3 regions of the Streptomyces sp. NPDC021080 genome follow, and region 3 is predicted to be linked to each of the others. Evidence: predicted binding sites of a transcription regulator. Region 3 holds the regulator's gene; each other region holds the start of a gene.
What was found. The regulator HrcA, encoded in region 3, represses chaperone genes, less so after heat shock. The targets are predictions, from matches to a motif close to TTNGCACTCNGNNNNNCNGAGTGCNAA.

Region 1 (9,634 bases), on a different contig from region 3:
ATCCGCGGGGCACCACCGCATCGGTCTGGACGGGCCCGGTCACCCGCTCCGGCACCCCGGCCGCCGCGGCCCCGCTCGACCCCGGCTACCTCCAGTACATCGACGTCCACGACGGCACGGCCGGTGACATCAACGGCGACGGCCGCGCCGACCTGGCGCTGACCGCCCACTGCGGGGAGGGCGGCGACTGCGGCCGGGTCTATCTGAGCGGCCCCTCCGGCCTCACCCGTGTCACCGGCTACTACACGACCGGCGACGGCGTGCTCACGCTCGGCGACGTCAACGGCGACGGCTACGACGACCTGATCGGCGGATACGGCTACGACGAGGCCATCACCGTGGTGCCCGGCTCGGCCGCCGGGCTGAGCCAGGATCAGAGCACCTGGAAGGAATACACGCAGGACACGCCCGGCGTCCCCGGCGTCAGGGAGGCCGGCGACCTGTTCGGCGCGTCCCTCGCCGCCGGCGACGTCGACGGCGACGGCATCGACGACGTGGCGGTCGGCGCTCCCGGCGAGAACGGCTCCACCGGTGTCGTCGACGTGCTGCACAGCAGCCGCTCCGGGCTGACCGGCGCGCACGCCCGGGCGTTCACCCAGGACACCGAGGGGGTCCCCGGCGTCGCCGAGCCGAACGACGGCTTCGGCCACACCGTCCGTCTCCTGGACGTCACCCACGACGGCCACGCCGACCTGGCCGCCTCCGCGGTGAACGAGGACGCGGGCAACGGCGCCGTCTGGCTGCTGCGCGGCGCCGCGACGGGCGTCGTCGCGGACGGGGCCCGCGTCCTCGGAGGGAGGACGCTCGGGGCTCCCTACGCCAAGGCGGCGTTCGGTTCCGTTCTCCGGTAACCGCCGTACGACCTGCGCGGACGCCGCCGTACGACCTGCGCGGACGCGGATGTGCGGGGCCAGGGAAAAAACTTCCGGAGAATTTCGGGGCGGGTGTCGATCCGGGTTCCCCCCGTTCGACGCACGGGTGAGAGGCGGGAAGAAGCCCAGCCTCCGAGGCGCCGAAGACACCACGGGCGCCACAGGCACCACAGACACGAGGAGTCACCATGCCCCGCTACCTCTCCCTGGTCCAGATCGACGAGCGCACCGCACCCGCCGAAGGCCCCAGCCCCGAACTGATGCAGCGGATGGGCGAGCTCATCGAGGAGATCACCAAGGCCGGCGTCATGCTCCAGACCGAGGGCCTGACACCCAGCGCACAGGGCAAGCGCGTCCACTACTCGGGCGGCGAACTGTCCGTCACCGACGGGCCCTTCACCGAGTCCAAGGAGGTCGTCGGCGGTTACGCGATCATGCAGTGCAAGGACATGGCCGAGGCGCTGGAGTGGACCAAGCGGTTCCTGAAGGTGCACGAGGAGCACTGGACGGTCACCTGCGAGGTGCGGGAGATCGCCGAGGGCTGAGCGCTCCTTGGCCGGACGCCGCCGTGGGTGTCTCATGGTGGGTTGTGGAACAGCAGCCCGCACCGGTACCCGCCGGCGGCGTCGACACCGCCGTCGAGACCATCTTCCGTATCGAGTCGCCCCGCATCATCGCGGGCGTGGCCCGGATCGTCCGTGACGTCGGCATCGCCGAGGAACTCGCGCAGGACGCCCTGGTCGCCGCGCTGGAGCAGTGGCCGCGCGACGGCGTGCCGGACAATCCGGGCGCCTGGCTGACGGCCACGGCCAAGCACCGGGCGATCGACCTCGTGCGCCGCCGTGAGCGGTACGCGCGCAAGCTGGAGGAGGTCGGGCGGGACCTCTCGCTGTCCGCGCCGCACCACCTCGACGAGCCCTCCGACCCGGACGACATCGACGACGACCTGCTCCGGCTGGTCTTCACCGCCTGTCACCCCGTCCTGTCCGCCGAGGCCCGCATCGCGCTCACGCTGCGGCTCCTCGGCGGCCTGACGACGTCCGAGATCGCCCGCGCCTTCCTCGTCCCGGAGGCGACGGTCGCCCAGCGCATCGTGCGGGCCAAGCGGACGCTGGCGACGAAGGGGGTCGCCTTCGAGGTCCCCTACGGACCCGAGCGCGAAGCCCGGCTCGGGTCCGTGCTGGAGGTCATCTACCTCGTCTTCAACGAGGGGTACGCGGCCACGGCGGGCGACGACCTGCTGCGCCCCGCGCTGTGCGAGGACGCGCTCCGGCTGGCCCGGGTGCTCGCCGAGCTGATGCCCAAGGAGAGCGAGGTGCACGCGCTGGCCGCCCTGCTGGAACTCCAGGAGTCCCGGTCGGCCGCCCGCACCGGGCCCGGCGGCGAACCCGTCCTCCTCGGGGACCAGCAGCGGCGCCGCTGGAACCGCATGCTGATCGGCCGCGGCTTCACCGCGCTGAGCCGCGCCGACGCCGTCGCCACCGGCGGCCCGGGGCCGTACGCCCTCCAGGCCGCCATCGCCGCCTGCCACGCGCGGGCCTTCGCCTACGAGGACACGGACTGGCGCCAGATCGCCACCCTGTACGGCCTGCTGGCGGCCCGCGCCCCCTCCCCGGTCGTCGAACTGAACCGCGCCGTGGCCGTCTCGATGGCCGAGGGCCCGGAGCCCGCGCTCGCCATCGTCGACGGCCTGGTCGGTGAACCGGCCCTGCGCGACTACCACTTGCTGCCGAGTGTGCGCGGGGACCTGCTCGCCCGGCTCGGACGCACGCGGGAGGCGCGCACGGAGTTCGAGCGGGCGGCCTCGCTGGCGCGGAACGAGCGCGAACGGGAGTTGCTGGAGACACGGGCCCGTGAACTGCCGGAGACGTGAGGTTCCCGCCCGGTAACTCCGTTCCCAAGGTGATCGGCAAAGGCTTACAGTGGCGCCGCTGCCGTACACGGGAAGGACGCTGTCCGTTCACCCGTAGGCCCCCGCGAGGCGCGGTCCGGCGGCCCATCACACACCTACCTGGGGGGTAGACCTTTGCGCATCTCCGCGCGCCACAGACTCGTGGCGCTCACCGCGGCGACGGCCCTGGCCGCCGGCACCGCGATCGCCCTGGCACCGGGTGCCGTCGCCGACGACGCCGGGACCTGGCCGGGCACCGAGGGCAAGATCCTCGTGGACGGCCCGACCCTGATCGACCCCGCCACGGGCAAGGGCACCGATGTTCCCGGCCTGTACGGGAGCTACGCCGCCTGGGCTCCGGACGGCAGCCGGCTCATCACCGCCGCGAGCCAGATCTCGAGCATCAGGCCGAGCGGCACCTCGAAGATCACCCTGCCCTGGGCGTCAGGGGTCCGGTCCAGTGCCTCGTACGAGGACCTGACGTTCTGGTGGGGCGGACGCTACGTCGTCTTCTCGACCGGCGGCCAGCTCGCCTACGGCCCCTCCGACGGCTCGTGGGCACCTGTCCCGCTGCTGACGGCCGCCCAGGAACCGTCCACCGTCTGCGACAACGACCCGACCGTGAGCCCGAAGGGCCTGGTGGCGTTCGAGCGGCGCAAGAACTACGGCTGCTACGACAACGACGGCGTCTGGGTCTACGACTCGACGGCGAAGACGGTCAAGCGGGTGCTGACCGACGCCGAGCAGCCCGCCTACTCGCCGGACGGCACCAAGCTGGCGTTCGTCCGGCACGTCGGCGGCGGCATGTCGCAGATCTTCACGGCGAACGCGGACGGCACGGGCGTCAAGCAGATCACCACCGACGCCCGCGGCTACGAGAACCCGTCCTGGTCGCCCACCGGCAAGCGGATCATCTTCGACGCCCACACCTCGGGCGACAGCGCCGACGTGCACACCACCGAGTACGTGGACCTGGCCACCGGCACGCTCACCAAGGTCGCGGGCCAGCAGGGCAGCAACTTCGGCGTCAACCCCAGCTGGCAGCCGCTGCGCAAGAACGGCACCGGCCGGGTCTGGGGCGCCGACACCTACGCCACCAACACGGCCGGCTCGCGCTGGACCTGGAACACCGTCGGCGGAAGCGTGCCGGGGCTGATGGACGCCAAGGCCGCGGTGCTGATCAACCAGGACGACGCGGCGTACTCGCTCACCGCGCCCGCGCTGGCCGGCAAGAAGCACGGTCCGGTGCTGATGACCCCGAAGAGCGGGCTGTCCTCCGCGACGAAGGCCGAACTCAAGCGCGTGCTGAAGCCGGGCGCGAACGTCTACCTCGTGGGCGGCACGTCCATCCTCGGCAGCGCGGTCTCCTCGCAGGTGTCCGCGCTCGGCTTCACGCCGAAGCGGCTTGCGGGGACCTCCCGTTACTCGACCTCGGTCGCCGTGGCGAAGTCCGTGACCAGCACGCCGAAGTACGTGTTCCTGGCCACCGGCACCGACTACCACTCGGCCCTCGCGGCGGCCGCCGCGGCCGGCGCGGACGGTACGAGCAGCGCGGGCGGCGTCGTCCTCAACGACGGCAACAAGCTGACCGATTCGGTGAAGGCGTACCTCAACGGCCTGAACCCGAAGAACACCATGATCATCACGGTGGGTGCCTCGGCGAAGTACGCGCTGACGCACACGTACTTCTCGAAGTGGCCGTCGACGTTCACGTACTACCCGATCACGGCGAGCACCAACGAGGGCACCTCCGCGGCGATCGCCAGGTTCTGGTGGAGCGCGCCGAGCCAGGCCGCCCTCGCCTACACGAACAACTGGCGTGGCGGCCTGGCGGCAGGTGCGGCGATGAACGTCTTCGGACCCGTCCTGTGGACCGCGCGCGACACCCTGTCGAGCGAGGCCAAGAGCTATCTGCTGCGGGAGTCGGCGAGCACGCAGTTCGTGGTCGGCTTCGGCGGCACCGGGTCGATCGCGGCGGGCACGCTGGACACCGCGGGCGCCTCGATCAGCGCGAGCAGCAGCCAGTTCGTGTACCACCCGTACTACAACGGCCAGGAGCCCCCGAGCGCGCAGCGCAGCACCTTCACGCTGCGCACGAACGGCGGTCAGGCCGCGACGGTCGTGAGGTCCGGCCCGGTCGGCGCGGAGCCGAACCTGGCACCCCTCAAGACGGTCCACCACCAGTAGCCGGTGTCGCGGGCGCCCCCACCAGCATGGTCGGGGCGCCCGCCACCCGGGTGAGGAACACCGTCGCGGAGTGCGGACCCTGCGGCTTCACCTTGCGCCGCAGTTCCTCCGGCTCGACGGCCGACCCGCGCTTCTTCACGGTCAGGACACCGACCCCCCGCTCCCGCAGCAGCGCCTTCAGCTTCTTCACGTTGAAGGGGAGTCGGTCGGTGATCTCGTACGCGGTGGCGTACGGCGTCGGGCGCAGCCCGTCGGCCGTGATGTAGGCGATCGTCTCGTCGACGAGCCCGCCGTCCAGGTCGTCGGCCACCTCGGCGACCAGGTGCGCGCGGATGACGGCGCCGTCCGGCTCGTACAGATAGCGCCCGACCGCGCGCACCGCCGGATCCGGCAGGCCGCGGCCGCGCAGCTCGCGCGGGCCCGGCAGCAGGGTGGCGCGCACCAGGCCCGGTTCCGTGCCGAACCAGAGGACCGCCTCCTTCACGTCGCCGCCGTCCGAGATCCACTCGGCCTCCGCCTCGGCGGGGACCGCCTCGTGCGGGATGCCGGGAGCGATCTTCAGCGCGGCGACCGGAGCCTTGAGGGCCGCCGCGACCGCCCAGGACAGCGGCGGCGAGTACGCCTCGGGGTCGAAGATCCGGCCCCGGCCGCCCCGGCGCGCCGGGTCCACGAAGACGGCGTCGTACGAGGCGGTGTCCACCTCGGTGACGTCGCTCTCGCGCACCTCGATCAGGTCCGCGAGCCCCAGCGCGTCGGCGTTCGCGCGGGCGGCGGCGGCCGTCAGCGGATCGCGGTCGACGGCCAGGACGCGGATTCCGGCGCGGGCCAGCGCGATGGCGTCGCCGCCGATGCCGCAGCACAGGTCGGCGACGGAGCGGACCCCCAGCGCGCGCAGCCGTTCGGCGCGGTGGGCGGCCACGCTCGTGCGCGTGGACTGCTCGACCCCGTTCGGGGTGAAGAACATCCGTCCGGCGTCCTCGGCGCCGAACTTCGCCACCGCCCGCTGCCGCAGTCGGGCCTGTCCGAGCGCCGCCGAGACCAGTTCGGCGGGGTGTTCGCGGCGCAGCCGGGTGGCGACGGCCAGTTCCTGCGCCGGTTCGGTGGCGCGGACCTCGTCGAGCAGGGCGCGGCCCTCGGCGGTGAGGAGGGGGGCGAAGGAGACGTCGTTCACCCGGCCATTGTGGGCCAGTCGGTGGACGGTGCGCTTCCGGCGGCGGTGTCGGGGCCCTCGCGAGGCCGGTGAACTGGGAGGATCCGGCCCCATGCGACCCGTACGACAAAATGACAAAACCGGCGCAAACGGGGCTGGTGCGCGCTGGGCCGTCGGCGTGCTCGCCCTCGCCCTCCTCCCCTCCGGCTGCGCCGGGACCGGCTCCGCCGCCTCCGGAGCCGACAGTGCCAAACCGGCCCACGCGCCGGTCCACGCACCGGCCCACGCACCGCAGGCCGGGCTCCGGACGGGCCCCGCCGGCGCCCTCGCCGCGTACGCCGCCCGGCTCGGCCGGACGCAGGTCCGGCGCGCCGCCGTCGCCAGGCGCTGGGGCCTCGTGACGGTACCGCTGACGCCCCCGGCGCCGCCCGCGAGGAAACCGCACATCGAGGCGCGCAAGGGCTTCGAGGTGGACGGCCAGGAGGAGTTGCGGCTGCCGCCGGTCTTCACCACCGTCCCCACCAAGGACAAGGTCGTCTTCCTCACCGTCGACGACGGCGCCGAGAAGGACCCCGCGTTCCTGCGGATGATGAGCGACCTGAAGATCCCGTACACCGCCTTCCTCAGCGACTTCCTCGTCGAGGACGACTACGGGTACTTCCGGAAGATGCGCGACCGCGGCGTCACGCTCGACAACCACACGCTGACCCACCCCTATCTGCCTGGGCTGTCCTACGAGCGGCAGAAGCACGAGATCTGCGGCATGCAGGACGTCATGGAGAAGGAGTTCGGCAGGCGCCCGGCCGTCTTCCGCCCGCCGTACGGCAACTACGACCAGGACACCCTGCGCGCCGCGAAGGCCTGCGGCATCAGGTACGCGCCCATCTGGAACGAGGAGGTCTTCGCCGACCACTGGGAGTACCGCGAGGAGGACCGGGACCTGCACCCCGGCGACATCGTCCTCACCCACTTCCAGGGCCGCAAGGAGTGGAAGGGCACCATGCCCGACATGGTCCGCCGCTTCCTGCGGACGGTCACGGCCAAGGGGTACGCGGTCGCACGCCTGGAGGACTACCTGTGAGGGTGCGGGTACCGGCCGCCGGGCTGCTCGTGGCGGTCCTGCTCAGCGGCTGCGCGCAGTCCGTCGACCCCATCGAGCGCCTCGGCAAGAAGGCGGCCCAGCGCGTGCACCCGACGGAGTCGGCGTACCGCCGCTGGGGCCTTTCCGCCCCGCTCGCCCCGGCGCCGAAGGTGTCCGTCCGCACCACCGCGCGCACCGCGGACACGGGACTGCCGCCCGTGGTGAACCAGGTGCGCACCCGCGACAAAGTGGTCTTCCTGACGTACGACGACGGGGCGGAGCGCGATCCGCTGTTCGCCGACATGGTCCGCGAACTGCGCCTGCCCGTCAGCATGTTCCTCACGGACCGGGTCGCGGGTCCCGGGTACGGGCACCTCGCCCGGCTGCGCGCGGTCGGCGCCGGCATCCAGAACCACACCCTCGACCACGCCGTCCTGCGCGGTCTGCCCTACTCCGGCCAGCGCGCCGAGATCTGCGGACAACAGGACAAGCTCGCGCGCCGCTTCGGCGTCCGGCCCCGGCTGCTGCGGCCCCCCTACGGCAGGTACGACGACACCACCCTGCGCGCCGCCGCCGACTGCGGGGTCGCCGCGATCGTCCTCGGCAGGACCGCCGACGAGCACCGGCTCCGGCCGGGCGACATCCTCTCCGGCCCCGGCGAACCCGGACTCACCGACGCCACGCTCCGGCTGCTCCGGCGGATCCAGCGGGAGGGCTTCACCCCGGCGCGGCTGGAGAACTACCTCTAGGGGACCGACGGAGCACCGGCGAGGAACCGGCAGGGCACCCGCCCGGGAAGCGGCAGGGCACCCGCCCGGGCGACGCCCATTCGGTGCGATCCGGCACCTTCCCGCCGACGCCACGCCGACGCCTTTGGCACTCCGCTTGACCGAGTGCTAATCGCAGTCATAGTCTCAGGTCTGGCACTCCCCCCTGGAGAGTGCCAACAGCGACAGGCAGATCCGGCACCCGCGACGACGGATCGACCTGGTCGCCACCTCAGACAGTTAACCCCGTGAGATCTCCGAAGGGGGAGGTCGGATCGTGACGACCACCAGCTCCAAGGTTGCCATCAAGCCGCTCGAGGACCGCATTGTGGTCCAGCCGCTCGACGCCGAGCAGACCACGGCCTCCGGCCTGGTCATCCCGGACACCGCCAAGGAGAAGCCCCAGGAGGGCGTCGTCCTGGCCGTGGGCCCGGGCCGCATCGAGGACGGCAAGCGTGTCGAGCTCGACGTCGCCGTCGGCGACATCGTTCTCTACAGCAAGTACGGCGGCACCGAGGTGAAGTACAACGGCGAGGAGTACCTCGTCCTCTCGGCTCGCGACGTGCTCGCGATCATCGAGAAGTAATTCACCTGGTAAGGGAGTTCGGGGTTCGCCCCCGGACAACCCCGCACCAAGCATTGCAGTGAACCACGCCCCTGGCACCCGCGATCATTCCAGCCGGGCGCCAGGGGCGCGGTTCGTTCTCCACATTTTCCGAGAGGGCTGAACCGCTTCCATGGCGAAGATCCTGAAGTTCGACGAGGACGCCCGTCGCGCCCTTGAGCGCGGCGTCAACAAGCTTGCCGACACGGTGAAGGTGACGATCGGCCCCAAGGGCCGCAACGTCGTCATCGACAAGAAGTTCGGCGCTCCCACCATCACCAACGACGGTGTGACCATCGCCCGTGAGGTCGAGATCGAGGACCCGTTCGAGAACCTCGGCGCGCAGCTGGTGAAGGAGGTGGCGACCAAGACCAACGACATCGCGGGTGACGGTACGACCACCGCCACCGTGCTCGCCCAGGCGCTCGTGCGCGAGGGCCTGCGCAACGTCGCCGCCGGTGCCTCCCCGGCGCTGCTGAAGAAGGGCATCGACGCGGCCGTCAAGGCGGTCTCCGAGGAGCTCCTCGCGACGGCCCGCCCGATCGACGACAAGTCCGACATCGCCGCCGTGGCCGGGCTCTCCGCCCAGGACAGCCAGGTCGGCGAGCTCATCGCCGAGGCGATGGACAAGGTCGGCAAGGACGGTGTCATCACCGTCGAGGAGTCCAACACCTTCGGTCTGGAGCTCGACTTCACCGAGGGCATGGCCTTCGACAAGGGCTACCTGTCCCCGTACATGGTGTCCGACCAGGAGCGTATGGAGGCCGTCCTCGACGACCCGTACATCCTCATCCACCAGGGCAAGATCAGCTCCATCCAGGACCTGCTGCCGCTGCTGGAGAAGGTCATCCAGTCGAACGCCTCCAAGCCGCTGCTGATCATCGCCGAGGACGTCGAGGGCGAGGCCCTGTCGACCCTGGTCGTCAACAAGATCCGCGGCACGTTCAACGCCGTCGCCGTGAAGGCCCCCGGCTTCGGTGACCGCCGCAAGGCCATGCTCGGCGACATCGCCACCCTCACCGGTGGTCAGGTCATCGCCGAGGAGGTCGGCCTCAAGCTCGACCAGGTCGGCCTGGACGTGC
Region 2 (9,634 bases), on a different contig from region 3:
ACCTGGTCGTCCTCGGCCACTACGGCGCCGAGCGCTGGGACGCGGTGAGCGGCACGGTCACCGCTCCCGCCCCGCACCCCGGGGTGGCCGCGGTCCGTGCCGAGCTGCCCGGCTTCCTCGACCGGATCGGCGCCTGGCAGGGCACCTGGATCGAGGAGAAGGGCCGGGCGGTCGCCGTGCACACGCGCCGCGCCGCCGACCCCCAGTCCGCCTTCGAGGCGCTCCGGGAGCCGCTGGGCGAACTCGCCGCCCGGCACGGTCTGATCGTCGAGCCGGGGCGCATGGTCCTGGAGCTGCGCCCGCCGGGCACGGACAAGGGCGTCGCCCTCATGGAGTACGTCCGGGAGAGCGGCGCCGAGGCCGTCCTGTACGCGGGGGACGACCTGGGTGATCTGCCCGCCTTCGCCGCCGTCGACAAGCTCCGCTCCGACGGGATTCCCGGGCTCCTGGTGTGCAGCGGCAGCTCCGAGGTCGCCGAACTCGCCGAACGCGCCGACCTGGTGGTCGACGGGCCCGCCGGAGTCGTCCGGCTCCTCGCCGCCCTGGCGGCCCGGCTCGCCTGACCCCGCGGCTGGTCACCCGGTCGGGCCGGGGCGGGGCAGGCTTGTTTCGCCCCCTCCGCCCCTGCCCTTCCCACCTCGGGGCTCCGCCCCGGACCCCGCTCCTCAAGCGCCGGAGGGGCTGGAGCCTCTGCTCAGGCCTCCAGCTCGCGCAGTTGGTCCAGGAACCACTGGGCCGGGGGCAGGGCGGTGGCCGCGGCGGCCAGTCGCTTGGTGCGTTCGGCCCGTTCGCCCGGCTGCATGCCGAGCGCCTCGTGCAGCGCCCGCGCCGTACCGGTGATGTCGTACGGGTTCACCGTGATCGCGTCCTCGCCCAGTTCCTCGTAGGCCCCGGCCTCTCGTGACAGGACCAGAGCGCAGCCCTCGTCGGAGACGACCGGGATCTCCTTGGCGACGAGGTTCATGCCGTCCCTGATGGGGTTGACGAGGGCGACGTCGGCCAGCCGGTAGGCGGCGAGCGAGCGCGCGAAGTCGTCCTTCACGTGCAGGACCACCGGGGTCCAGCCGGGCGTTCCGTAACCGGAGTTGATCTCGTCGGCGAGCCGCTGCACCTCGGCCGTGTAGTCCCGGTACACCGCGAGGTCCTGCCGCGACGGATAGGCGAACGCCACGTGGACCACCCGCTCGCGCCACTCGGGGTGGTCGTCGAGGAGCTGCCGGTACGCCAGCAGTCCCCGCACGATGTTCTTGGACAGCTCGGTCCGGTCGACGCGCACGATCGTCCTGCGGCCCGCGCCGATCTCCTCGCGCAGCGCGGTCATCCGCTCCCCGACGTCCGCGCGGTGCGAGCGCTCGCGCAGGAACTCGGCGTCCGCGCCGAGGCCGTGCACCCCGATGCGGGTCTCGCGCCCGCCCGCCCCGGGGTCGTCCAGGTGCCTGACCGCCAGGGGCGTCACCGAGGACCAGGACCCGGCCCAGCGCCAGGGGTCGGTCGTTTCCGCACAGCGCAGGAACGCCGTGGCCCACCGCCAGGTCAGGAAGGCCACCCGGTCGGCGCCGAGCATGCCCGCCATCAGCTCCGCGCGGATGTCGTCGGGGAGCATCCGGAAGTAGTCCTCGGGCGCCCACGGGGTGTGGGAGAAGTGACCGATGTGCAGGTCGGGGCGCAGTTCGCGGAGCATCCCGGGCACCAGGCACAGGTGGTAGTCCTGCACCAGCACCGTCGCGCCGTCGGCGGCCTCCTCGGCCAGTGCCTCGGCGAAGGCCCGGTTGTAGGTCCGGTACGACTCCCACTGACGCCGGAACTCCGCGTCGAAGACCGGCTCCAGCGGGGTCTGGTAGAGCATGTGGTGGACGAACCACAACACGGAGTTGGCGATGCCGTTGTAGGCGTCGGCGTGCGTGTCGGCGTCGATGGCCAGCATCCGTACGCCGTCCTCGTGGACTCCGCGCCGCACGGCCTCCCGGTCGCCGTCCCCGAGGGCGGAGCAGACCCAGAGGGCGCCCGCGTCCGGCCCGATCGCCGAGAGTCCCGAGACGAGGCCGCCGCCGCCGCGCCGGGCGTGCAGCGAACCGTCCTCCCGTACCTCGTAGGTGATCGGGCCGCGGTTGGACGCGACCAGAATCCGGCGGGCACCCCGCGTTGAAGCCATGCCTCGAAACCTAGCCCCGTGTCGAAACGCTCAAACGCGCTCTTCGGCCGTATGCGATCGTCGGCCGTCGGCGCCGGACTACGCGGCCTTGCGTGTCTGGTACTCGGAGATTTCGCTCATCGGCGGCCTTTCCTCGGTGTCCACCGAGTACGTGCGCGGCCGGAAACCGTCCCGGTCGCGTTCGAACTGGGTGAGGGAGGGGCGGATCAGATGGCCGCGCGCGAGCCGGAGTTGCGCGGTGCGGTAGATCGCGGCGGCCATGCGGCCGAGTGCCTGGCCGTCCTGGTGGCGGTGCTTGCGCACGCCGACGTCGACCTGGGCGAGGGCGTCCAGGCCCACCAGGTGCAGGGCGTCGACGAGCATGCCCAGCTCGACGCCGTAGCCGACGGGGAAGGGGAGCTGCTCGAGCAGCGAGCGGCGGGCCGCGTACTCGCCGCCGAGCGGCTGGACGAAGCCCGCGAGCTGCGGCCAGTGCATGTTCAGCAGGGGGCGGGCCATCAGCTCGGTGACCCGGCCGCCCTGTCCGCCGCCACCGGCCATCGGGCGGTCGTACATGGCCTTGACCAGGTCGACGCCGGGCTCGGTGAGCAGCGGGCCCACGATGCCGGAGACGAAGTCGGACGAGAACTCCTTGAGGTCCGCGTCGACGAAGCAGACGATGTCCCCGCTCGTCACGAGCAGCGACCGCCACAGCACCTCGCCCTTGCCGGGCACGGCCGGGATCCGTGGGAGGATGTCGTCGCGGTGCACGACACGCGCGCCGGCGGCGGCGGCGACCGCGGCGGTGCGGTCGCTCGAACCGGAGTCGACGACGACGATCTCGTCGACGAGGGGCACCTGCTGCATCAGGTCGTGGCGGATGATCGAGACGATCTCGCCGACCGTCTCCTCCTCGTTGAGCGCGGGCAGCACGACGCTGACCGTCGACCCGGTCACGCGTTTGGCTGCCATGAGCTTGTGGAGCGGGCGGTCGGTCACGGACCAGGAGCGTGTGCTCAGCCAGCTTTCGACTTCTCTCAGCACCGTCTGCGGCTCCTCACTGTCTGATCACACGCTCTCATCGGCGTGCCCGCTGCGGCCAGCGGCAGATCGATTGGCTCGTCTCGCGGTTCGGACGACTATCTCAACTGTCCAGGCCTTCGGTTACAGTCTTGAACAACGCGCATGACCATCGCATGTCCTGGATCGTCGGCGCGTATCGTGTTCAACAGTTCAACAATCAAATACCGCTCATCCAGAGGGGCAGAGGGATACGGCCCGATGAAGCCCCGGCAACCCTCCAGCCGGTCTCGTACCGATCGATGTCGATCGCGTCGCGAGGCTCCCGGCTAGGGAAGGTGCCAAATCCGTCTCACGGCGAAGTGCGCCGTGAGGAAGATGAGGAGAAAGGGCCTCGCCTCCATGGCTGCGCAGACAGTTGCAAGCACCACGAACTCCGCCGACTCGGTGGACCTCGGCCCGGCCGCGGCGCTTTCCTGCCGCGAGTGCGGACACCGCGTCCCGCTCGGCCCGGTCTTCGCCTGCGAGGAGTGTTTCGGCCCGCTCGAGATCGCCTACGACTTCTCGGCCTACGACGCCGAAGAACTCCGCAAGCGCATCGAAGCGGGACCCGCGAACATCTGGCGCTACGCGCCGCTGCTGCCCGTCCCCGCGGACGTGGCGGACAAGCCGAACATCAACCCCGGCTGGACCAAGCTCGTCCAGGCCGACAACCTGGCCCGCGAGCTGGGTGTCGACGCCGGAAAGCTCTTCGTCAAGGACGACTCCGGCAACCCGACGCACTCCTTCAAGGACCGCGTCGTCGCCCAGGCCCTCGAAGCGGCCCGCGCCTTCGGATTCACCACCCTCTCCTGCTCCTCCACCGGCAACCTCGCCGGAGCGGTGGGCGCCGCGGCGGCCCGCGCCGGTCTGCGTTCCTGCGTGTTCATCCCGCACGACCTGGAGCAGGGCAAGGTCGTCATGGCCGCGGTCTACGGCGGCGAGCTCGTCGGCATCGAGGGCAACTACGACGACGTGAACCGTTTCTGCTCCGAGCTGATCGGCGACCCGGCGGGCGAGGGCTGGGGCTTCGTCAACGTCAACCTGCGGCCGTACTACGCCGAGGGCTCCAAGACGCTGGCGTACGAGATCTGCGAGCAGCTCGGCTGGAAGCTGCCCGACCAGCTCGTCGTGCCGATCGCCTCCGGCTCCCAGCTCACGAAGATCGACAAGGGTCTGCAGGAGCTGATCAAGCTCGGGCTCGTCGAGGACAAGCCGTACAAGATCTTCGGCGCCCAGGCCGAGGGCTGCTCCCCGGTCTCCGTCGCCTACAAGGCCGGCCACGACGTCGTACGGCCGCAGAAGCCGGACACCATCGCCAAGTCGCTCGCGATCGGCAACCCGGCGGACGGACCGTACGTGCTGGACATCGCGCGGCGCACCGGCGGGGCCGTGGAGGACGTGAACGACGACCAGATCGTGGACGCGATCAAGCTGCTGGCCCGCACCGAGGGCATCTTCGCGGAGACCGCCGGCGGTGTGACCGTCGGCGTGACCCGCAAGCTGATCGAGAACGGTCTCCTCGACCCGACGCTGACCACCGTCGTGCTGAACACCGGCGACGGCCTCAAGACCCTGGACGCGGTGGCCTCCGACACCGGGCTGACCGCGACCATCCGCCCGAACCTCGACTCCTTCCGAGAGGCTGGCCTCGCATCATGAGCGTCAACGTCCGCATCCCCACCATCCTGCGCACCTACACCGGTGGCGCCGCCGAGGTGAAGGCCGAGGGCGCGACCCTCGCCGAGGTCATCGGTGACCTGGAGAAGAACCACACGGGCATCGCCGCGCGCGTCCTGGACGACCAGGGCAAGCTGCGCCGCTTCGTGAACGTGTACGTCAACGACGACGACGTGCGCTTCGAGCAGGGGCTGGAGACGGCGACCCCGGCAGGGTCCGGCGTCTCGATCATTCCGGCCGTCGCCGGAGGCTGATCGTTACCCTCGGTAATGCCGAACACAGTGCGTTCACAGAATTGCCCCCTCCGTGAGACAAACGGAGGGGGCAATTCTATTGGATTGAACGCGCTAGAGTTGGGGAAGTCGCTCCGATTTGGATGTTGGTTTCATGCCGGACGCATATGAGTGGCTGTTCGGCGGGCGACAAGAAGTAGCCAAAGTAGCTCACCTATTTGGGCATTTTATGGCAATTGCGGGGTCCGACTTGCCCTGGATCCGTGCGTATCCTCCGCATATCAATGATCGGCCATGCCCAGAATTCTCGTCCGATTGACCTGTTGCAGAGGGCAGTTGGACAGATACATTCAGCCGCGGTCGACGCGTTCCGGCGCACACCCCCAACCGTTTGGGGGGTGAGGTCTGACCCGGATCCGCGAAGTGTGGATCTGTGCAAGGGCCAGTAATAGGGGAGTTAGGCATGGCTCAGGGCACCGTCAAGTGGTTCAACGCGGAGAAGGGGTACGGCTTCATCGCGGTCGACGGTGGTGCGGACGTCTTCGTGCACTACAGCGCGATTCAGATGGACGGCTACCGCACCCTTGAAGAGGGTCAGCGAGTGGAGTTCGAGATCTCGCAGGGCCAGAAGGGTCCGCAGGCGGACATGGTCAAACTCGCCGTCTGATCCGGGCGCGAACGACCACCGACTCACTCACGCACGAGGGGCTCGCATCCCACCGGGGATGCGAGCCCCTCGTGCGTTCCGGGCCGGGCCTTGCCTCTTGTCGAGGGTCGCTCGGCGTGCCGGTTTTGCCGAGAGGCGCTTGCACTCGCAGGGGTCGAGTGCTAATCATTGCGTTAGCACTCTCCGAGTGAGAGTGACAGAACTTGGATCGGGCCGGCGAGGTCCACGGGCCTGTGGGGCAAGGAACCACAGGGTTCGAGGGCCGTCCGTCGCGGGCGCGGGCGCGATCCGGAGCAATCCACCCCGTCCGGGAGGACCACTTCACATGGCCAAGATCATCGCGTTCGACGAGGAGGCACGGCGCGGCCTCGAGCGCGGCATGAACCAGCTCGCGGACGCCGTCAAGGTGACGCTCGGCCCCAAGGGCCGCAACGTCGTCCTCGAGAAGAAGTGGGGCGCCCCCACGATCACCAACGATGGTGTCTCCATCGCCAAGGAGATCGAGCTCGAGGACCCGTACGAGAAGATCGGCGCCGAGCTGGTCAAGGAAGTCGCCAAGAAGACGGACGACGTCGCCGGTGACGGTACGACCACCGCGACCGTTCTCGCCCAGGCGCTCGTCCGCGAGGGTCTGCGCAACGTCGCCGCCGGCGCCAACCCGATGGCCCTCAAGCGCGGTATCGAGAAGGCCGTCGAGGCCGTCTCCGGTGCCCTGCTGGAGCAGGCGAAGGATGTCGAGACCAAGGAGCAGATCGCTTCGACGGCCTCCATCTCCGCCGCCGACACCCAGATCGGCGAGCTCATCGCCGAGGCGATGGACAAGGTCGGCAAGGAAGGCGTCATCACCGTCGAGGAGTCCCAGACCTTCGGTCTGGAGCTGGAGCTCACCGAGGGTATGCGCTTCGACAAGGGCTACATCTCGGCGTACTTCGCCACCGACATGGAGCGTATGGAGGCCGTCCTCGACGACCCGTACATCCTGATCGCGAACTCCAAGATCGCGAACGTGAAGGACCTGCTCCCGCTCCTGGAGAAGGTCATGCAGTCGGGCAAGCCGCTGCTGATCATCGCCGAGGACGTCGAGGGCGAGGCCCTGTCGACCCTGGTCGTCAACAAGATCCGTGGCACCTTCAAGTCCGTCGCCGTCAAGGCCCCGGGCTTCGGTGACCGCCGCAAGGCCATGCTCGGCGACATCGCCATCCTCACGGGCGGCGAGGTCATCTCCGAGGAGGTCGGCCTCAAGCTGGAGAACGCGGGTCTGGACCTGCTGGGCCGCGCCCGCAAGGTCGTCATCACCAAGGACGAGACCACGATCGTCGACGGCTCCGGCTCCGCCGACCAGGTCGCCGGCCGTGTGAACCAGATCCGTGCCGAGATCGAGAACTCGGACTCGGACTACGACCGCGAGAAGCTCCAGGAGCGTCTGGCGAAGCTGGCCGGCGGCGTGGCCGTCATCAAGGCCGGTGCCGCCACCGAGGTCGAGCTCAAGGAGCGCAAGCACCGCATCGAGGACGCCGTTCGCAACGCGAAGGCGGCCGTCGAGGAGGGCATCGTCGCCGGTGGTGGCGTGGCCCTGCTCCAGGCTTCCTCGGTCTTCGAGAAGCTCGAGCTCACGGGTGACGAGGCGACCGGCGCCAACGCCGTGCGCCTGGCCCTGGAGGCCCCGCTCAAGCAGATCGCCGTCAACGGTGGTCTCGAGGGTGGCGTCATCGTCGAGAAGGTGCGCAACCTGCCCGTCGGCCACGGCCTGAACGCCGCGACCGGTGAGTACGTCGACATGATCGCCGAAGGCATCATCGACCCGGCGAAGGTGACGCGCTCTGCCCTGCAGAACGCCGCCTCCATCGCCGCGCTGTTCCTCACCACCGAGGCCGTCATCGCCGACAAGCCGGAGAAGGCCTCGGCCCCGGCCGGCGGCGGCATGCCGGGCGGTGACATGGACTTCTGATCGACCCCGGTCGATCAACGTCCTGACGTTCCGAGGGCGGCACCTTCCCGAGAGGGAGGGTGCCGCCCTCGGGCGTTCTCCGGCCAGCCCCGGCCCGTCCCGGCGCCGCAGGGGAGTGCGGCGGGCCCCGGCCGGCGTGGCCCGGATCACAGGAGCCGGTGCGGGAACGGCGGAATGCGGGGCCCGGTACGACGGTTGAGGCTGAAGAGCAGTTGATGCACGTGCACATACCGCATGGAATCTCCTGCCTCGCAGACCGCTCGACGTCATACCGACCACCTCTTCGAGGAGCCCCCACGTGACCGCTGACGCCGCGTCCCGCGCAGCCGAGATCCTGTCCCGTCCCGTCTCCATCAACGGCCTGACCGTCCCGAACCGGATCGCCATGGCCCCGATGACCCGGATGTTCTCGCCGGGCGGTGTGCCGGGCGAGGACGTGGTCGGCTACTACTCCCGCCGCGCCGCCGCGGGCGTGGGCCTCATCGTGACCGAGGGCACGTACGTCGGCCACGACTCGGCCGGACAGAGCAACGAGGTGCCGCGCTTCCACGGCGAGGACCAGCTGGCCGGATGGGCGAAGGTCGCCGACGCGGTACATGCGGCGGGCGGCACGATCGTCCCGCAGCTGTGGCACATAGGCATGGTCCGCAAGGCGGGCGAGCCCCCGTTCGCGGACGCTCCGCCGGTCGGCCCCTCCGGCCTCTACAAGGAGGGCGCCGAGGTCACCGGCAGGAGCATGACCCGGCAGGACCTCGACGACGTCATCGAGGCCTTCGCCAAGGCCGCCGCGGACGCCGAGCGCATCGGCTTCGACGGTGTCGAACTGCACGGCGCCCACGGCTACCTGCTCGACCAGTTCCTGTGGTCCGGCACCAACCGGCGCGAGGACGCGTACGGCGGCGACCCGGTGGCCCGTACGAAGTTCGCGGCGGAGATCGTCGCCGCGGTGCGGGCGGCCGTCTCGCCCGAGTTCCCCGTCATCTTCCGCTACTCGCAGTGGAAGCAGCAGGCCTACGACGCCCGGATCGCCGAGACCCCGGAGGAGCTGGAGGCGATCCTCGCCCCGCTCGCCGCGGCCGGAGTGGACTCCTTCCACGCCTCCACGCGCCGCTACTGGGTGCCCGAGTTCGACGGCTCCGACCTCAACCTCGCCGGCTGGACGAAGAAGCTGACGGGCAAGCCCACCATCACCGTCGGCTCGGTCGGCCTGGACGGCGACTTCATCAAGGCGTTCGTCGGCGAGGGCTCCCCGGTCAAGGGCATCGACGACCTCCTCGACCGCATGGAGCGCGACGAGTTCGACCTCGTCGCCGTCGGCCGCGCGCTGCTCCAGGACCCGGAGTGGGCGGCAAAGGTCCTGGCCGGACGCTACGACGAGCTGGCTCCGTACGACGCGGCGGCGCTGGGCACGCTCAGCTGACCGCTTTGACTTCCTGGTGACAGGGAGAACGGGGGAGGGAGGGCGCCCGCGGTGACACGGGCGCCCTCCCTTTTTTGCGCTCTCCCCGGTCAGCCGGTGGTGCCGAGGTGCCCGACGAAGGCCCCCCAGGCGGCGGCGCCGAATCCGATCACGGGCCCGGGGTTCTTGGAGTCCCGGACGGGAACGAGGTGGCCTTCGCGGCCTTCGCCGAGGGCGACTTCCAGGCAGTCGCCGCCGTCGCCTGCGCTGTAGGTCGACTTGCGCCAGGTGCGCGAACTCGGCTCGCGATCAGTGGTGTTGGTCTCCATGCTCGTAAGCATGGGCCACCGACTCGATCAGAGCCAGGGAAGCCTGTGGCGAAAGCGCCGCCGCCTGCAGGAGGCTGAACGTCAGGCCGTGGCGAGCCACCGTTGCCGGATCGTCCACCAGCTTGCCCATGTCGATGCCTTCGATGAAGCAGAGCGGGGGAGCGTCCGCGAATTCCATCAGCTTCAGG
Region 3 (9,634 bases):
CGCCGATACGGACCGGATGCTCGATTCTGTCCGTCTTCGAGCACATCCATACCACCGTTCGCACTCATGGCGGCCCAGTTCGGTGACTCGGTGCTTATGAGTGCCGCCGGTCTGTCACCCTGGCCGCATCGTCCGAGGTGTTTTCGTCCGAACTGCCCAGGGAGCCGCACAGTGGGGGCCATTCCGACGCAACGGGAGTCCACGGCGTGCGCACCGGACGCGCTCGCGCACCACCGGGCCGGCCAGGACGTCGTGTCGCGCACATCGTTGCCGGGCACTCCGCTCGCCCCCGCGGCCGCGCGCCGATTCCTCCGGGACACACTCCTGAGCTGGACCGAAGTGGCCCTGCCCGGCGCGGAGATCATCGACGACCGGCTCACCGACGACGCGGCCGTGGTGGTCAGCGAGCTGGTCACCAACGCCGTCGTGCACGCGGGCACCGACGTCGAGCTGGTGTGCCGCCTGGAGCGTTCGGCCGACGGCCCGCCCGGCCCGCTGGTCGTCGAGGTCTCCGACCACCACCCCTCGCGCGCCATACGGGAGGACAGCGCCGAGCCGCCGTACGGGACACCGGAGTACGGGCGGGGTCTGCGCCTGGTCTCCGCGCTCTCCGAGGCCTGGGGAATCACCTATCGTCCGGGCGTCAAGACGGTGTGGTCGAGGCTGCTGGTCGACGGGGCCGCCGGCGCCCTGGCGGGGACGGACGTCCTCGCGGACGCCGGCGACCCGCGCCTGCCGGGCGGGTTCGCGGACCCGGGCGCTCTCCTCGGACCGGGCGGATTCGCGCGCACGGGCGGGCTGCCGGCGGCGGGAGGGTTCACGGACGCCGACGGCTTTCCCGGACCGGGGGAATTCGGGGACGCCGGGGATCTCGCGGGAACGAGCGGGTTCGCGGACCCGGGCGGCTGCGCGGGGTCCACGGGCGGTTCCGAGCCGGCCGGGCCCGGACCCTGCGTGTACGCCGAAGGGCGGGTTTCGGGGTACGGGCCGGGGGCCGGCCAGGAGCCGTACCGCGCCGGCCGCGCCCCGGGCACCGCACGGGGCCACGACTGGCTCGACCGGGGTGCCCTCTCCTTTCTCGCCGAGGCCTCGGACCTGCTCGCCGGGCAGCTCGACGAGGACCTGGTCGCGGCGCTGGCCGGACAGCTCCTCGTCCCGCGCCTCGCCGACTGGTGCGCCGTATGGCTGGAGGACGAGGCCACCGACCGGGCCGGCGGTCTCGGCCTCGCCCTCGGCCCCCGCCTCGCCCGTGTCTGGCACGGCAGCGAGAACCTCGTCGAGGGGCTGCGCGACGCCCTGGAGAAGGACCCGCCGCGGCTGCCCGACGCGGTGCGCTCCCGGGCCGTCCCGGTGCCCTGGCCCGGCGAGGTGCTGGGCGCCCGCGGGGTGAGCGGGGCGGCACTGGCGTACCGGCTGATCGCGGGCGGCCGGCCGCTGGGCACGCTCGTCATCGGGCGGGCCGGACCGCCCGCCTTCCCCGACGAGGTCACCGGACTCGTCGAGGACCTCAGCCGCCGTATCGCCCTGGCCATCGGCGCGGCCCGCCAGTACGCGCGCCAGGCCACCATCAGCCGGGTCCTGCAGCGCGGGCTGCTGCCGGGTGCGGTCGCCGAGATCCCCGGGGTGCGCAGCGCCCTCGTCTACGAGCCGCTCGACAAGGGCGGGCCGAGCGGTGACTTCTACGACGTGTTCCCGGCCGGAGACGGGCGCTGGTGCTTCGCCGTCGGCGACGTCCAGGGCAAGGGGCCGGAGGCCGCCGTCGTGATCGGCCTGGCCCGGCCCTGGCTGCGGCTGCTGGCCCGCGAGGGCTACGACGTCGCGGACGTCCTCGACCGTCTCAACCAGCTCCTCCTCGACGACGCGACGGAGACGGCGGACGCGGCGGCCCGCGCGCTCGTGGCCGCGGGCGGACCCGGGCTCGGCACCGACCTCGGCCCGCAGACACGTTTCCTTTCCATGCTCTACGGCGAGCTGGTCCCCTTCGACGGCGGTGTGCGCTGCACGCTCGCCTCGGCCGGACACCCGCTGCCCCTGCTGCTGGCCCCCGACGGCTCGGTGCGGGAGATGGCGAGGCCGCAGACCCTGCTCGGCGTCTTCGAGGACCCCGAATACACCTCCGAGTCCTTCGAGCTGTACCCCGGTGACACCCTCCTGTGCGTCACCGACGGGGTGACGGAGCGGCGCGACGGGTCCCGCCAGTTCGACGACGACGACGGTCTCGCGCACGCCCTCGCGGGCTGCGCGGGCCTGAACGCCGAGCTGATCGCGGAACGGATCCGAGCACTGGTCCACGCGTTCGGCACCCGTCCGCCGGAGGACGACATGGCCCTGCTGGTGCTGCAGGCGGAGTAACGGGGCTCACCCGGACCGGGGCCGCCGGACCCCGTCCGTGCTGGACAATGGAAGGCATGCCTTCCACACTTCCCGACGGTGAGCCCGTCCCCGACGACGGGGCGCTGCCCGCGCACGCCCTGGCCGGGGCCGCCGAGCGGCCCCTCGGGTTCTATCTCCACGTGCCGTACTGCGCGACCCGCTGCGGCTACTGCGACTTCAACACCTACACGGCGACCGAGCTGCGCGGCAGCGGAGGTGTGCTCGCCTCCCGCGACAACTACGCGGACACCCTGACCGACGAGATCCGGCTCGCCCGCAAGGTCCTCGGCGACGACCCCCGCCCGGTCCGCACGGTCTTCGTCGGCGGCGGTACCCCCACGCTGCTGGCCGCCGACGATCTCGTCCGGATGCTGGGCGCGATCCGGGACGAGTTCGGGCTCGCGGACGACGCGGAGATCACGACGGAGGCGAACCCCGAGTCGGTCGGCCCGGAGTACCTCGCGACCCTGCGCGCCGGAGGCTTCAACCGGATCTCCTTCGGCATGCAGAGCGCCCGGCAGCACGTCCTGAAGGTGCTCGACCGCACGCACACCCCCGGCCGTCCCGAGGCCTGTGTCGCCGAGGCCCGCGCGGCCGGCTTCGCACATGTGAACCTGGACCTGATCTACGGCACGCCGGGGGAGTCGGACGACGACTGGCGGGCCTCGCTCGAAGCGGCCCTCGGTGCCGGTCCCGACCACATCTCCGCGTACGCGCTCATCGTCGAGGAGGGCACACAGCTCGCGCGCCGCATCCGCCGCGGCGAGGTCCCCATGACGGACGACGACGTGCACGCGGACCGCTATCTCATCGCGGACGAGGTGATGTCGGCGGCGGGCTTCGACTGGTACGAGGTGTCGAACTGGGCCACCTCCGAGGCCGGCCGCTGTCTGCACAACGAGCTCTACTGGCGGGGCGCCGACTGGTGGGGCGCGGGCCCCGGCGCGCACAGCCATGTCGGCGGTGTTCGCTGGTGGAACGTGAAGCACCCGGGGGCGTACGCGGCGGCACTGGCCTCCGGCCGTTCCCCGGGGGCGGGGCGTGAGCTGCTGTCAGACGAGGACCGCCGGGTCGAGCGGATCCTCCTCGAACTGCGGCTGCGCGAGGGCTGCCCGCTCTCCCTGCTCCGCCCGGACGGCCTCGCGGCCTCCCGCCGCGCGCTGTCCGACGGACTCCTCGAACCGGGCCCGTACGACGCCGGCCGTGCCGTCCTCACCCTGCGCGGCCGCCTCCTCGCGGACGCCGTCGTCCGGGATCTGGTGGACTGAACAAACGTTCGCGTACAGTCCGCGGCCATGATCGCTGATGTATGGCCAGCCGAGGACGCGACCGTTCTGCGCTACGGCCTGCGCAGGCTGCTGACCGCGATTCCGGGCGTGCTGCTGCTGCTCGGGGGCGGCGTGCTGGGCTGCTGGATCGCCGCGACGGGCGAGGACATCGGCCTCGCGTGGATCCTTGTCGTGATCCTCATGGCCCTGGGGCCCGCCGGGGTGATCCTGTTCGTCTCCCGCTGGAGGGCGCGCCGCTGGACCGTCGCCTTCGACGCCACGGGGTTCTGGTGGGTGCGCGGCAAGGAGGCCGCGCTGATCCGCTGGGACTCGCTGGCGGGAGTGGGCGTCTACTGGGCGCGGAACCGCAATCAGGTCGTCTTCACGCTCGAACTGTGTCCGAGCGGCGAGATCGACCGCGACGACCCGCTGCTGTGGACGTTCGTCCGCGACGCGGACCCGCTCCGGCCCGAGCTGCCCCGGCTCCGGTACCGCTTCGATGTCGGCGGGGCCCACAAGAAGTACGAGAACGCGCTGAACCAATGGGCGCCCGAGCTGTGGTTCGGGCGCAAGGAGCAGCCGATGTCGTACCTGGGGTCGCCGGACGAGAAGGGCCACCGGGAGCGGACGGCCGCGCAGCCCGGCTCCGCGGCGCGCGAACCGGTGGTGTTCGAGCCGGTCGACATCGGGGACACGGTGGTCGTCCACCGGGGTGTGATCCTGGCCCGTCGGCGCATCGCCGTGGCCCTGCCGACGATCGCGCTGTACGCGTGGATCACCTGGCTGCTCGTGCACGGGCACGCTCACGGCGTGGGCGCGTTCGTCCGGTACGCGGTCGCCGTCCTGCCGGTGCTGCTCACCGGGGTGGTCCTGCGGTTCGTCGTCCGAGGCCTGCGATGGCAGTGGAGCCGTCGCGTCACGATGGACGCGGCCGGGTTCCACGTCTCCTGGCGCGGGCGGTCCACGACCGTGGCGTGGGACTCGCTGGCCGGCGTCGGCATCTACGAGGAGGGGTGGCTGCGCACGCTCCAGCTCTGTCCGAAGGGCGGGATCGACCGCGACGACCCGCAGCTGTGGCTGTTCGTCCGTGACAGCGAGCCGCTGCGGCCGGACCTGCCCCGGCTCCGGTACAGCGTCTCCCTCCAGCCCTCCGACGCTCGGCACGCCGTGGCGGCGGGCTGCCTCCGGTGGGCACCGGACCTCTGGTTCGGCGGGCAGCGGATGGCGTCCGGCCACAGCGGGGACCCGGATCTGAAGGGGCACCGGCGCCGGACCCGGGGCACCGGAGGCCGGGCGGTCACTCCGGCGCCGTGACGAAGTCGATCAGTTCCTCCACCCGGCCCAGGAGCGCCGGTTCCAGGTCCTTGTAGGAGCGGACCCGGGACAGGACGTGCTGCCAGGCCGCGCCGGTGTTCTCCGGCCAGCCCAGGGCCCGGCAGACGCCCGTCTTCCAGTCCTGGCCGTGCGGGACGCGGGGCCAGGACGGAATGCCGACGGAGGACGGCTTCACGGCCTCCCAGACGTCGATGTACGGGTGGCCGAGCACCAGGGCGTGCTCGCTCGTGACCGCCTGCGCGATCCGGGACTCCTTCGAGCCCGGGACCAGGTGGTCCACCAGGACGCCGAGCCGGGCGTCGGGGCCCGGGGCGAACGCGGCGACGACCGCCGGGAGGTCGTCGACACCCTCCAGGTACTCCACGACGACGCCCTCGACGCGCAGGTCGTCGCCCCAGACCCGCTCGACCAGCTCGGCGTCGTGGCGGCCCTCGACGTAGATGCGCCCGGCGCGCGCGACCCGGGCGCGGGCGCCGGGGACCGCCACCGAGCCGGATGCCGTCCGGCCGGGCCGGACCGGTGCCGCGGCCGCCGGGCGGACCAGCGTCACCGGCTTCCCCTCCAGGAGGAAGCCGCGCGGCTCCAGCGGGAACACCCGGTGCTTGCCGAAGCGGTCCTCCAGGGTCACCGTGCCCGCCTCGCAGCGGATCACCGCGCCGCAGAAGCCGGTGCCGGGCTCCTCGACGACCAGACCCGGGTCCGCCGGGACCTCGGGCACGGACGAGGGCTTCTTCCACGGCGGGGTCAGGTCCGGAGAGTACTGGCGCATTCGGATGACGATAGGAGAAGTCCGGCGGGGCTCACCGCGACACGCCGGAACCCGCCGTGCCCGGCCTCTCCGGACCCGGACCCGGACCCGGCCCCGGCCTCCCCGGCCCCGGCCTCCCCGGCCCCGGCCTCCCCGGCCCCGCCGAGCCGGAACCCGGCGTGCCCGGCCTCCCCGTGCCGGACCCGCCTAATCCGTCGTGCGACCCGTCGTGCCGAAGCGCGCCGCCAAGGCGTCCCGTTGGGCCCGTACGAACGCGGCGTCCACGACCGCCCCGTGCCCGGGGACGTACAGCGCGTCCTCGCCGCCCAGTTCCAGCAGCCGGTCGAGAGCCGTCGGCCAGCGCGACGGCACGGCGTCGGGGCCCGCCTGCGGTTCGCCCGACTCCTCGACCAGGTCGCCGCAGAACACCACCGTCGGGTCGCCCGGCACGACGACCGCGAGGTCGTGGGCGGTGTGGCCCTCGCCCGTCCGCACCAGCCGGACCTCGACGCCGCCGGCGAGCTCCAGCTCCCAGGTGCCCCGGACGAAGTGCCGCGGACGTACGAGGGTGTCGGCCGCCTCCTCCGCCGCCCGCGGGTCGAGACCGTTGCGCACCGCGTCCGCGCACAGTTCCCCGCGGCCGCGTTCGTACCCCTCGGACGAGCCGCCGGCGGCGAAGATCTCCACGCCGGCGAACGCCGCGGCACCGAAGACATGGTCGAAATGCGGGTGGGTGAGCGCGATATGGGTCACACGTGCGCCGGTCAGGGCCAGCGCGTCGGCGCGCAGCCGGGCGCCCTCCGCGAGGCTCGACCCCGCGTCGATCATCAGCGCCGCCCCCTCGCCGACGACGAGCCCGGCCGTGCAGTCCCAGCCGGGAAGCCGCCGTCGCCCCACCCGGGGCGCCACCCTTTCCCATCCCAGCTCTTCCCAAGTCAGCCTCATGCGGCGACGCTAACGGTGACCGGGTGCCGTGCACGACATCGCAGGCCCGCCCTTGCCCGGGGCGTGCCTCACCGCCGTACACTGGGCGGGGGACGTTGGCACTCGCGTGCGCTGAGTGCCAGACGAATGCCGCGAAGGCCACGAAGACCACCGAGTCGACTTCTGGAGGTGCGCGATGCTCAGCGAACGCAGGCTGGAGGTGCTGCGCGCCATCGTCCAGGACTACGTGGGCACCGAGGAGCCGGTCGGCTCCAAGGCGCTGACCGAGCGGCACCGTCTCGGCGTCTCGCCGGCGACCGTCCGCAACGACATGGCGGTCCTGGAGGACGAGGGGTACATCGCCCAGCCGCACACCAGTGCCGGGCGCATCCCCACGGACAAGGGCTACCGCCTCTTCGTCGACAAGCTCGCCGGCGTCAAGCCGATGACCGCGCCCGAGCGCCGCGCCATCCAGAACTTCCTGGACGGCGCCGTCGACCTGGACGACGTCGTCGGACGGACCGTGCGGCTGCTCGCGCAGCTCACCCGGCAGGTCGCCGTCGTGCAGTACCCCTCGCTGACCCGCTCGACCGTGCGCCACGTGGAGCTGCTGTCGATGGCTCCCGCACGGGTGATGCTCGTGCTGATCACGGACACCGGCCGGGTCGAGCAGCGCATGATCAACTGCCCGGCGCCGTTCGGTGAGACGTCGCTGGCGGACCTGCGCGCCCGGCTCAACAGCCGGGTCGCGGGGCGCCCCTTCGCGGACGTCCCGCAGCTCGTCCAGGACCTCCCCGAAGCCTTCGAGGCGGACGACCGGGGTACGGTCTCGACAGTGCTCTCCACCCTGCTGGAGACACTCGTCGAGGAGACCGAGGAGCGTCTGATGATCGGCGGCACCGCCAATCTCACGCGTTTCGGACATGACTTCCCTCTCACCATCCGGCCGGTGCTCGAAGCGCTGGAGGAGCAGGTCGTGCTCCTCAAGTTGCTTGGGGAGGCCGGAGATTCGAGCATGACCGTGCGAATCGGGCACGAGAACGCGTACGAGGGACTCAACTCCACGTCCGTGGTCTCCGTCGGCTACGGTTCGGGCGGCGAGGCAGTAGCCAAACTCGGCGTGGTCGGCCCGACCCGCATGGATTACCCGGGAACGATGGGAGCGGTACGAGCGGTGGCACGGTACGTCGGACAGATCCTGGCGGAGTCGTAAGTGGCCACGGACTACTACGCCGTACTCGGCGTGCGCCGCGACGCGTCCCAGGACGAGATCAAGAAGGCGTTCCGGAGGCTCGCTCGCGAGCTGCACCCGGACGTCAATCCCGATCCGAAGACGCAGGAGCGGTTCAAAGAGATCAACGCCGCGTACGAGGTGTTGTCGGACCCGCAGAAGAAGCAGGTCTACGACCTCGGCGGCGACCCGCTGTCCCAGCAGGGCGGCGCCGGCGCCGCCGGCTTCGGCCAGGGCGGCTTCGGGAACTTCTCGGACATCATGGACGCGTTCTTCGGCACGGCGTCGCAGCGCGGACCGCGCTCGCGCACCCGCCGCGGCCAGGACGCCATGATCCGGTTGGAGATCGAGCTCGACGAGGCGGCCTTCGGCACCACGAAGGACATCCAGGTCGACACGGCCGTCGTCTGCGGCACCTGCAACGGCGAGGGCGCAGCGCCCGGCACCGCCGCGCAGACCTGTGACATGTGCCGCGGTCGCGGCGAGGTGTCCCAGGTGACGCGGTCCTTCCTCGGCCAGGTCATGACCTCGCGGCCGTGTCCGCAGTGCCAGGGCTTCGGCACCGTCGTCCCGACCCCGTGCCACGAGTGCGCGGGCGACGGCCGGGTCCGCTCCCGCCGCACCCTCACGGTCAAGATCCCGGCCGGTGTGGACAACGGCACCCGCATCCAGCTCGCGGGCGAGGGCGAGGTCGGCCCCGGCGGCGGCCCCGCCGGCGACCTGTACGTCGAGATCCACGAGCTGCCGCACTCGACCTTCCAGCGGCGCGGCGACGACCTGCACTGCACGGTCACCATCCCGATGACGGCGGCGGCCCTCGGCACCAAGGTGCCGCTGGAGACCCTCGACGGCATGGAGGAGGTCGACATCCGTCCGGGCACGCAGTCCGGCCAGTCGATCCCGCTGCACGGCCGGGGCATCACGCACCTGCGCGGCGGCGGCCGCGGCGACCTCGTCGTGCACGTCGAGGTCATGACGCCGACCAAGCTCGACCCGGAGCAGGAGCGGGTGCTGCGCGAGCTGGCGCAGATGCGCGGTGAGGAGCGGCCCACCGGTCAGTTCCAGCCCGGTCAGCAGGGGCTCTTCTCCCGGTTGAAGGACGCCTTCAACGGCCGGTGATCCAGGCGGAGGCACGGGGCGGGAGACGCCCCGTGCCCTTCGTACGGAAGGCCGGTTCCGGGCGGACTGGCGGATTCGGACTTGTCCGGGGGACGTGACAACATGCCGTCATGTCCTCCGCGCTGACCGATCTCTTCCCTCACCCGATCGTGCAGGCCCCCATGGCGGGCGGAGTCTCCGTCCCGCAGCTCGCGGCCGCCGTGTCCGAGGCCGGAGGGCTCGGCTTCCTCGCCGCCGGGTACAAGACCGCCGACGGCATGTACCAGGAGATCAAGCAGCTGCGCGGGCTGACCGGCCGTCCCTTCGGCGTCAACCTGTTCCTCCCGCAGCCCGAGCACGCGGACGCCGCCGCGGTCGAGGTGTACGCCCACCAGCTCGCCGGCGAGGCCGCCTGGTACGAGACCGAGCTCGGCGACCCGGACAGCGGCCGCGACGACGGCTACGACGCCAAACTCGCCGTCCTCCTCGACAACCCGGTCGCGGCGGTCTCCTTCCACTTCGGCGTCCCGAAGCCGGAGGTGCTCCGGTCGCTGCGCCGCGCCGGCACCCTCACCCTGGTCACCGCCACCACCGCCGAGGAGGCCCTGGGCGTGCAGCGGGCCGGCGCCGACGCGGTCGTCGTGCAGGGCATCGAGG

Region 1: the regulator HrcA is predicted to act here: its motif matches at 8,055-8,081, upstream of groES (co-chaperone GroES).
Region 2: the regulator HrcA is predicted to act here: its motif matches at 5,944-5,970, upstream of groL (chaperonin GroEL).

Annotation. Positions count from the first base shown of each region.
Region 1 covers NZ_JBIRQM010000012.1:116,470-126,103, forward strand. Annotated here, with positions in the region: gene ACH4S8_RS28225 (FG-GAP-like repeat-containing protein) at 1-851, shown strand, start outside; gene ACH4S8_RS28230 (YciI family protein) at 1,061-1,417, shown strand; gene ACH4S8_RS28235 (RNA polymerase sigma factor) at 1,462-2,745, shown strand; gene ACH4S8_RS28240 (cell wall-binding repeat-containing protein) at 2,899-4,950, shown strand; gene ACH4S8_RS28245 (methyltransferase domain-containing protein) at 4,928-6,121, opposite strand; gene ACH4S8_RS28250 (polysaccharide deacetylase family protein) at 6,213-7,181, shown strand; gene ACH4S8_RS28255 (polysaccharide deacetylase family protein) at 7,178-7,930, shown strand; gene groES (co-chaperone GroES) at 8,226-8,534, shown strand; gene groL (chaperonin GroEL) at 8,686-9,634, shown strand, end outside.
Region 2 covers NZ_JBIRQM010000008.1:136,225-145,858, forward strand. Annotated here, with positions in the region: gene otsB (trehalose-phosphatase) at 1-563, shown strand, start outside; gene ACH4S8_RS21175 (trehalose-6-phosphate synthase) at 695-2,152, opposite strand; gene ACH4S8_RS21180 (glucosyl-3-phosphoglycerate synthase) at 2,231-3,175, opposite strand; SAM riboswitch class I at 3,380-3,536, shown strand; gene thrC (threonine synthase) at 3,554-4,852, shown strand; gene ACH4S8_RS21190 (MoaD/ThiS family protein) at 4,849-5,124, shown strand; gene ACH4S8_RS21195 (cold-shock protein) at 5,567-5,770, shown strand; gene groL (chaperonin GroEL) at 6,096-7,718, shown strand; gene ACH4S8_RS21205 (NADH:flavin oxidoreductase) at 8,017-9,138, shown strand; gene ACH4S8_RS21210 (DUF397 domain-containing protein) at 9,228-9,446, opposite strand; gene ACH4S8_RS21215 (helix-turn-helix domain-containing protein) at 9,427-9,634, opposite strand, start outside.
Region 3 covers NZ_JBIRQM010000004.1:214,269-223,902, reverse strand. Annotated here, with positions in the region: gene ACH4S8_RS11740 (SpoIIE family protein phosphatase) at 172-2,352, shown strand; gene hemW (radical SAM family heme chaperone HemW) at 2,400-3,641, shown strand; gene ACH4S8_RS11730 (hypothetical protein) at 3,669-4,955, shown strand; gene ACH4S8_RS11725 (DUF3097 domain-containing protein) at 4,939-5,745, opposite strand; gene ACH4S8_RS11720 (MBL fold metallo-hydrolase) at 5,932-6,669, opposite strand; gene hrcA (heat-inducible transcriptional repressor HrcA) at 6,845-7,861, shown strand; gene dnaJ (molecular chaperone DnaJ) at 7,862-8,998, shown strand; gene ACH4S8_RS11705 (nitronate monooxygenase) at 9,109-9,634, shown strand, end outside.